DNA from 2 places in the Paenibacillus sp. Z3-2 genome. Region 2 is predicted to be linked to the other one. Evidence: riboswitches for the same ligand, from Rfam matches in the RefSeq annotation. Region 2 holds a riboswitch; the other holds the start of a gene.

Region 1 (4,428 bases), 2.1 Mb from region 2:
GGATAATTACGTCCGAGTTCGTAGCCACCAATGAAACCCTCATCTAGCAGTTTCAGCTGAAGTGCATCCACGTCTGTTCCTTCAGGAAGCTTAATCACAAACTCATTGAATGTTGGTGCATTAAACGTCAGGCTAACTCCAGGAACCGCAGTTAATGTATTCAGGGTGTAATGACTCTTTTGCAGATTCAGATCGGCTACATCGATCATTCCTTGTTTCCCCATGATAGACATATAGACTGATGCGCTGAGTGCAAGCAAAGCCTGGTTGGAACAAATATTAGATGTCGCCTTTTCGCGGCGGATATGCTGTTCACGTGCTTGCAGTGTAAGTACAAAACCGCGCTTGCCGTTGCGATCTGTGGTCTGGCCTACAATTCGGCCAGGAATTCGGCGCATATGAGGCTGGGATACGGCGAAATATCCGCATGTCGGGCCGCCAAGTGAAGCGGCGATACCGAGGGGCTGCGCATCGCCTACTACGATGTCAGCACCCAGCTTGCCTGGAGCTTCCAGCAGACCCAGCGATAGCGGGTTAGCACTTACGACGAGCAGACCCTTGTGCGCATGCACGAGGTCAGCGGCTTGCTTCACATTTTCCACGGCACCGAAGAAGTTCGGACTCTGGATCATGACAGCAGCGGTATCGTCTGAGATGGCGGCTTGCAGGGCATCCCAGTCAGTGACGCCATCCTTATAGCCAATCTCGACAATCTCCAAACTCAATCCGTGCGCATACGCCTGCAATACCTGACGTGCTTCCGGATGAACGGTACGGGATACGATGAGCTGTTTGCGACGAGTTGCCGCTGCGACCAGATTACCTGCTTCCGCAAAGGCCGTTGCACCGTCATACATGCTGGCATTGGCTACAGCCATACCGGTTAATTCACAGATGTAGGACTGGAATTCGAAAATGGCCTGTAGTTCACCTTGGCTGATCTCAGGCTGATAAGGTGTGTAGGCAGTGTAGAACTCGGAACGGGAAATGACATGATTGATGACGGAAGGAACATGATGATCGTATATGCCTGCACCGAGGAAGCTGGCATGTGTTTCGAAATTGGCGTTGGCGCCAGCCTGTTTGGACATGTGACGTGTCAGCGCATATTCATCAAGTTTGGAGGATACGGGCAGCTCGCCCTGATAACGAATCTCCTGCGGAATGTCCTGAAACAGATCATCCAGTGTATCCACACCGATGGTTGCGAGCATGGCGCTCTGATCCTGCTCGGTCATGGGAATGTAACGGTGCTTGCTCATGCTTGATCAACTCCTTGGGTAGGTGTCTTTGACGTACGTATCCGTTTATGAAAAGGGGTCTTCACGACCACGGCTTTCAGCTTCTTGCCGCGGATCTCAATCTCAAGCGGGGTTCCGAGTCCAGCATGTTTGCTGTCGATGAGGGCAAGCCCCAGATTACGCTTCAATGTAGGTGATTGCGTACCTGTCGTCACTTCGCCAATCTGTACGCCTTCGGCGTAAATCGGATAGTGGGGGCGGGGAATGCCACGCTCCAGCACTTCGATACCGACCAGTTTGCGGGCGGGACCGTCATTTTTTTGTTGTAACAAGGCTTCGTGTCCGATAAAGGGTCCAGCGTTCAGCTTCACAAACATACCTACGCCAGCTTCGAGTGGAGAGATGGTTGCCGACAATTCCTGTCCATACAGAGGGAGCCTTGCTTCAAAGCGCAGCGTATCCCGGGCACCGAGACCTGCTGGTACAAGTCCGTGACCTTCTCCAGCCTGCATTAATCCATTCCAGACCGCAGAGGCTTGGTCCGCAGATACATATAGTTCAAATCCATCTTCACCGGTATAACCAGTACGGGATAACAGCAATTTTACTCCACAGACTTCGGCATTCTGCACAAAACGAAATGGTTCAATGGTGGATACATCCGTATCTGTAACTTTTCCGATAATATCTACAGCCAGTGGACCTTGCAGGGCGAGCAGCGCCGTCTGCTCCGAATCGTTGGTCATGCTTACACCAGGGATCAAGTGCTCTTGCAGCCATGCCCAATCCTTGTCGATGTTGGAGGCGTTAACCACGAGCATATACTGCTGATCTTCCAGCTTATACACGAGCAGATCATCCACCACACCGCCATTCGGATAACACATCAGGGTATACTGGGCTTGACCGGGAACCAGCGTGGTCACATCATTGGTCATCATTTGTTGCAAAAATGCTTCAGCCTGCTCACCCTGTACTGTGAATTCGCCCATATGGGATACATCGAACAGTCCAGCGCGCTCGCGTACCGCTTCATGTTCTTTCTGGATTCCGCTAAATTGTACCGGAAGCTCCCAGCCTCCAAAATCAATGCACCGTACGCCTTCATATTGCTGATATAGTGGGAAGAGTGGTGTTCTAAGCAAATCGGACATCAAATCACCTCGTCATGGGCCGTCAGCCGGCCGAATATGCAATCGTGGATCAATGAACCAGGGTATTTTTAAATTTTCATCTAGAGACCTTTAGTGGGTAAGTATGATAAGGCAGCTATGACAGCGCCGATCTGAATCCTGTTTTTCGTTTTTTGGGAAAAAGGAAAAGGACAGGCCAAAGAACCGGCATGCCAAGTAGCACGCTGTATTCTAAGGCTCTGTCCCTTGTACCTGAGAGTTACCCCGCCGCGTCGTACAGCAGGTTTCCCCTTGGGTGATCATAACGCCCGCACAGGGCGAATAGATGCTCTCCAGAGTTGCGTCCCGTAAAAGTCCTTTTGCCTGAGAGATTCACCTCCGCTTATCGGTGGTTTACTCCTTCGGCGTTACCTCATGTACATCCCGAGTCGGGTGTCGCGGGTAATCTCTCCCTTTACATTCATCCGCGGGTATAACATAGTCCAATAAACACGTTTACTCCTCTCATTAAAACGTGAATCCACTATCGATGTCAAGAACGATATCATAGAAAGTGATTAAAAACCGAATATTTAGTATAGTTTTAATATAATTGTTCGTGTATTTAAAAAGACTACGCTTACTATTCTAATATTCACCAGTATATGTAGAAAGAGTGTATTCAGGTTACGGTTTGAGGAGGGGATCAGCAAATAAATTGTAAGGTATCTTGACATTTGATTCATAAATATCATACGCTATGTTCTGGGAAAAAGGTTAAGGTCAAAGATCGCATGCACTCATTAATGAAAAGCGAGGCGGATATCGATGAGCGAATTGAAAAGTGATTTCCTGTACAGTGAAGAGCACGAATGGGTGCAAACCGTAGGGGAGGATACTGTACGTATTGGCATTACCGAGTTCGCGCAGCATCAGCTGGGTGACATTGTGTTTGTGGAATTGCCTGACCTTGAATCCAATGTAAAAGCAGAAGACAGCATTGGAACGATCGAATCGGTCAAAACGGTGTCGGACTTGTTTTCTCCAGTCACTGGTTCAATCATTGCGGTGAATGATTCGTTGCAGGACTCACCTGAACTGGTAAACAGCTCTCCTTACGAGGAAGGCTGGATGATCGAGATTCGTGTTGAGGGAGATCTGTCTGCAGCGTTGTCCACATTGATGAATGCAGATGCGTATCGCAAACATACCGAAGAATAGAATCAATGAACTTGTACTTATTAACATATGTTATTACAAAAATGAGATGTGCTTCGTGTTATTGCGACCTGTGTGAGCTTGATGCTTGCACAGGTTTTTTTGTGTTTTCCAAGGAACGATGTGAATACTGTTTAAGCAGATTGTGGATGCAAATTGTCTGATTAGATCAAGCTATAGGGTAGAAAATGATTTTGGAAATGATAAAAGTCATAGGCAAGAAAAGCCTTATGTACCAATGAGTTCAGCCATTATGCATAGATAAAAACGATTACATAACCTAATGTTGTCATCATTGTTCATGACGAAAGTACGCTTTCATTTCATTGAACAGGAGAGCATTCTCGCTTAGGATTACAGCAGGGGAGAAATGATACCCCTTTCATAATCATAATCACTTGATCCAAGGAGGATAATACAATGAGTAATTTGGACCAATCGTCCAATTCCAAAGGTGGGCTACGGGTTGGTGTTCAGCGTTTTGGCCGATTCCTGAGTGGTATGGTCATGCCGAATATGGGAGCGTTCATCGCCTGGGGATTAATTACGGCTCTGTTCATTCCAACAGGCTGGTACCCTAACGAGACGCTTGCACAGCTAGTCGATCCGATGATCAAATATTTGCTGCCACTGTTGATCGGTTACACCGGGGGTACGATGGTGCATGGTCAGCGTGGTGGTGTCGTGGGTGCCATTATGACCATTGGGGTCATCGTGGGTAGCGATATTCCGATGTTCCTCGGGGCCATGATCGCTGGACCTCTGGCAGCATGGATCATCAAAAAATTCGATAAATCGATCGAAGGTAAAATTAGAGCCGGATTTGAAATGCTGGTTAACAACTTTTCAGCCGGTAT
Region 2 (4,428 bases):
CTTGGAGATGAATTGGATAACTACAGGGCGGGGGCAACATTGATCATAGTACAAAATGAAGGTCCTGCTATTCCTGAAGAACAGCTCATTCGTATCTTCGAACCCTATGTTCAACACCAGAATCAGGAGGAGAAGACGTATGCAGGTGGTTCGGGATTGGGATTGAGTATAGCCAAACGGGTTGCAATAAAGCACGGAGGGGATATGCGCATGTGGTCATACGAAGGATATGGAACGCTGGCAGCATGCCGATTGCCTGAACATGGAGAATGTAAACGCAGAGAGGATGGGTAAGATGATGAAAAAAGGATGGATGATGCTGGGTACTGCTTTGCTTGCAGGCGCCCTGCTTGGAGGTTGCGCGGAGAAGGATATGCTGGCTATGTCAGGAGACGATATGATCGAGAAGGTTGTCTCAGCAGAAACAGAACCTGCCTCATATTATGCGGAAGGTGTGATGAAGATATGGGCGGACGACAAGCTGACTAACACCATGCAAATTAAGGAATGGGTAGATGGTGAAACTGGACGAAAGCGCACGGAAACATCCGAGAATGGCAATGTCAGTTACGCAGTTAATAACGGAAAGGAGATCATCCTTTATGAAAAAGAAACAGGAGCAGCATATTCCATGGATGCATCATCCGTGTCACAACAGCCTAATCAAACCCAGAAACAAATATTGGTTGATCAACTAGAGCGGTTACGTACTACGCATAATGTGAATATGATGGGACAGGAGAAACTTCATGGACAGGACGTCATTCATATTGAATTGACACCAAAAGAAGAAGGCGCATTCTCCATATCTTCAGAGTATTGGGTAGACCCCAAAACGTGGATGATTGTCAAAGTAAACAGCGCGTATGGGGATGGAAAATCAGAAATGGTCTATGATCCGATTCAGTATGACCCTGAATTCACAAAGGATACTTTCGTAATTGACATCCCTAAGGAGGTCGATGTGAAGGACTTGAACGATATGATGCAGAATTCCGAAGTGACCCTGGAGGAAGCGGAAAAAGCGTTGGAACAGCCGTTCCTACAGGACATGAGTGGAGAATTCGAACGATCACGGATCGAAATGTCTACGTTGGGCGGTGAGCTGAGCAGAGATGAAGTAACCTTGTATTATGTACGTGACGACAAGGTAGAAGTCAGCCTGACGGTATTCAAGATGCCGGAAGAAAATGTGGACGATACACTTTTGCCGGATGAAGCCAAGATTAAGGTTCGTAACACCGAGGGTTCATATATGAAGAGCATTCGGAACATATCATGGAGTGAAAATGGCTTGCGGTACTCCGTCATGGGTGAAAACGAAGGATGGACGAAAGAGAAGCTTCAAGCTTGGATAAATGAATTGAAGCTGCCTAATCATTCCTAATGAGTGATAAAGATGATAATTATACGTCACTTTTATTGACATATAATGTGTAGCATATTAATCTGTAAGTATATGTACCAGATATGATTCAGATATGATCCAATTGAATAGAAGACATACGTTCGATGTGAGTTGAACGAGGAAGTGAATATAAGCGGATGATAACGAGCGGGAGAGACCTGGGTTAGCCGAGCAAAAGGGCTAGTGTTCAGGCACCGAAGGAGCAAGCTGCTGTGCACCCGGCGCAGTGGTTAATCTCTCAGGTAAATGTACCATCGTTGGACGCAACTCTGGAGAGTGCGCGAACTGCGCCACCCAAGGGGTATATGATCAGTTAGCCCGGTGACCTTGCCTGTAATCGCAGGGATTCACCTTGTCCTTGGACACTGCTGGTCATGAAACTCTCAGGTATCGAGGACAGAGAGAGGGCCTGAGGCCTTCTTCTGTCCTTTTTTTGATGTCATCATTCAGTAAAAAAAACATTGTGGAATGGGATCTGGATGGAAATGACGAATACAATTGGAGGGTTACAAGGTGCGATTTAAAGATGTTTTTTCAATTATTGGCCCGTCGATGACGGGGCCTTCAAGTTCACATACAGCTGGAGCGGCAAGGTTAGGGAGAATTGCTCGCCAGTGGCTCGGTTGTACGCCGGATCGGGCGCGACTGACGCTGTACGGTTCATTTGCAGATACGTATCAGGGTCACGGCACGGATCTGGCACTGATCGGCGGTCTGCTGGACTATGTCACAGACGATCCGCGTATCCCGGATGCAGAGCAATACGCAGAAGAAGCGGGCATGGAGGTTGAGTTTTATACAAGCGGCCTGCCTGCTCCGCATCCGAATACGGTCAAAATTGAGTTATGGCATGGAGAACGTACCTGCTCCTTGATCGGGGCTTCCATTGGTGGCGGCAGCGTATCGGTGCATGCGATGAATGATTTTCGTGTCCAGATCAGTGGTGAATTCCCTACACTTGTTCTGCGGCATGCTGACAAAGCAGGCGTACTTGCGTCAGTGACGTCTACGATCAGTTCATCGGGAGTTAACATCGGCTATATGCAGGTGGATCGGAAAGCTCGGGATGGTGAAGCGCTGACGGCAATGGAGATGGACGGCGTGCCTAATCCGGATATGTTGAAGCGTCTGCGTTCGCTCGACCATGTACTGGACATTCGTGTCATTGATTTGAAGAGAGGAGTTGATTCGGATGCGGTTTAAACATTTGCACGAACTGAATACGATCTGTACCGCGGAATCCAAAACCATTGCTCAACTGATGATTGAGGAGCAGGTCCAGGAAACGAATACGCTTGAAGCGAACGTGGTGCAGCAGATGTCGGACTATTATCAAGTGATGAAGGAAGCAGTACACAAGGGATTAACGGAAGATACCACATCACGGAGCGGGTTAACGGGTGGAGACGGCAAGAAAATGGCCGAGTATATTCGCAAAGGTGAGACTTGCTCTGGTGATGCTTCTGCACTTGCGATGGCGTATGCCCTGTGTGTATCCGAAGTGAATGCTTCCATGGGCCGCATCGTGGCAACACCAACAGCCGGTTCCTGCGGCATTATTCCTGGTGTGTTTATCAGTTCACAGGAGCGGTTTGGCTGGACGGACGAACACTTGGTTAACGGGTTGTTCTGTGCTGGGGCAATCGGTTATGTTATTGCGAACAATTCATTTATTTCCGGTGCCGAAGGTGGCTGTCAGGCGGAAGTGGGTTCTGCGATTGGTATGGCTGCGGGTGCCATGGTTGAACTGCGTGGAGGTACACCGGAGCAAGTCGTTCATGCTGTTGGCTTGGCGTTAAAAAATACACTGGGCCTCATCTGCGATCCAGTCGCAGGCCTCGTCGAAATTCCGTGCATCGTCCGTAACGGACTGGGTGCCGTCACAGCACTGGCTGCGGCCGATATGGCATTGGCCGGTGTGCGTAGTGCCATCCCGTCAGACGAAGTCATAGACGTCATGCTGGAAGTAGGCAGTGCGATGCCGAGCCGTCACCGGGAGACAGCCCAAGGCGGATTGGCTCAGACACCAACAGGCCGCAAAATGATGCAAAAGCTGGCCAAACCGAAAGCAAAACGTGCAGAGCCGGAAACACCTGATTCTCAGGTTTAATCTGACAACAGGCCGTGCCGAGAAAATAAGCTGTGACATGTGCATAACGGCTAATCCCAAAACAAGCGTCCGCAAACCTGAATCCAGGTCATGCAGGACGCTTGTTTTGGGATTAGGTGAAACTAGGATGTATTTCATAAATATGTTGACAGATGTATGTGTATTAAGATGATGATCTCTGACTCACAGCCGTACTCAGTACAGCATATCCATACGCAGGCAATTCAATGGCAAGCACGCCATCATCCTTGGCAGTACGATGGTTTCCGCCGAATAGCTCTGTCCATTCCCCGTCACCTGCTTCCAGTTCGACAATAGCTGTCTCCTCTGAACGATTGAACAAGATCAGGATGCGTTCCTCATCATCTTGCCGTTCGAGTACCAGTTGGCTGCCGTCGGGGCGAGCCTGCAGGAAACGAATGGTGCCTTCCGCACGCAGGGCAGGATGAGCATGACGTAGTGAGATCAGTTTCTGATAAAAGTCGAGCAACTCCCGGTCCTGCTTCGCTTCGTCCCATTCCATGCATTTCCGGCAACCCGGATCTTGTTCGCCGTCCATTCCAATCTCGTCTCCGTAATAGATGCACGGAGCACCCATGTAACTGAACTGGAATAACGCAGCCAGCTTCATCTTGCGCTGATCGCCCTCACACAGGGTGAGCAGACGCGGGGTATCGTGGCTGTCCAGCAAGTTGAATGCTACTTCGCTGGCCTGAAGCGGATAGCGGGATAACTGTCGACCGATGGAGTTGGCGAACTGTTCGGCATGCAGCGTATTTTTCACAAAAAAGGCATTCACGGCATCGGTAAACGGATAGTTCATGGAAGCATCGAACTGATCGCCCTGCAGCCAGGCAGAGGACTCATTCCAGACTTCACCCAGAATATAGGCTTCCGGATTAGCGGCCTT

What was found. A riboswitch is a leader RNA that binds a small molecule or an ion and turns the genes downstream of it on or off. The one in region 2 is predicted to bind glycine.
Region 1: another riboswitch for glycine. It lies ahead of gcvT (glycine cleavage system aminomethyltransferase GcvT); the one in region 2 lies ahead of sdaAB (L-serine ammonia-lyase, iron-sulfur-dependent subunit beta).

The regions. Positions count from the first base shown of each region.
Region 1 is NZ_CP096397.1:5,020,729-5,025,156, reverse strand. It holds gene gcvPA (aminomethyl-transferring glycine dehydrogenase subunit GcvPA) at 1-1,262, opposite strand, end outside; gene gcvT (glycine cleavage system aminomethyltransferase GcvT) at 1,259-2,395, opposite strand; glycine riboswitch at 2,612-2,712, opposite strand; glycine riboswitch at 2,716-2,838, opposite strand; gene gcvH (glycine cleavage system protein GcvH) at 3,182-3,574, shown strand; gene M1D71_RS22460 (PTS mannitol transporter subunit IICB) at 3,992-4,428, shown strand, end outside.
Region 2 is NZ_CP096397.1:476,783-481,210, forward strand. It holds gene M1D71_RS02350 (ATP-binding protein) at 1-294, shown strand, start outside; gene M1D71_RS02355 (LolA family protein) at 296-1,387, shown strand; glycine riboswitch at 1,547-1,671, shown strand; glycine riboswitch at 1,676-1,810, shown strand; gene sdaAB (L-serine ammonia-lyase, iron-sulfur-dependent subunit beta) at 1,922-2,611, shown strand; gene sdaAA (L-serine ammonia-lyase, iron-sulfur-dependent, subunit alpha) at 2,601-3,518, shown strand; gene M1D71_RS02370 (alpha-glycosidase) at 3,682-4,428, opposite strand, start outside.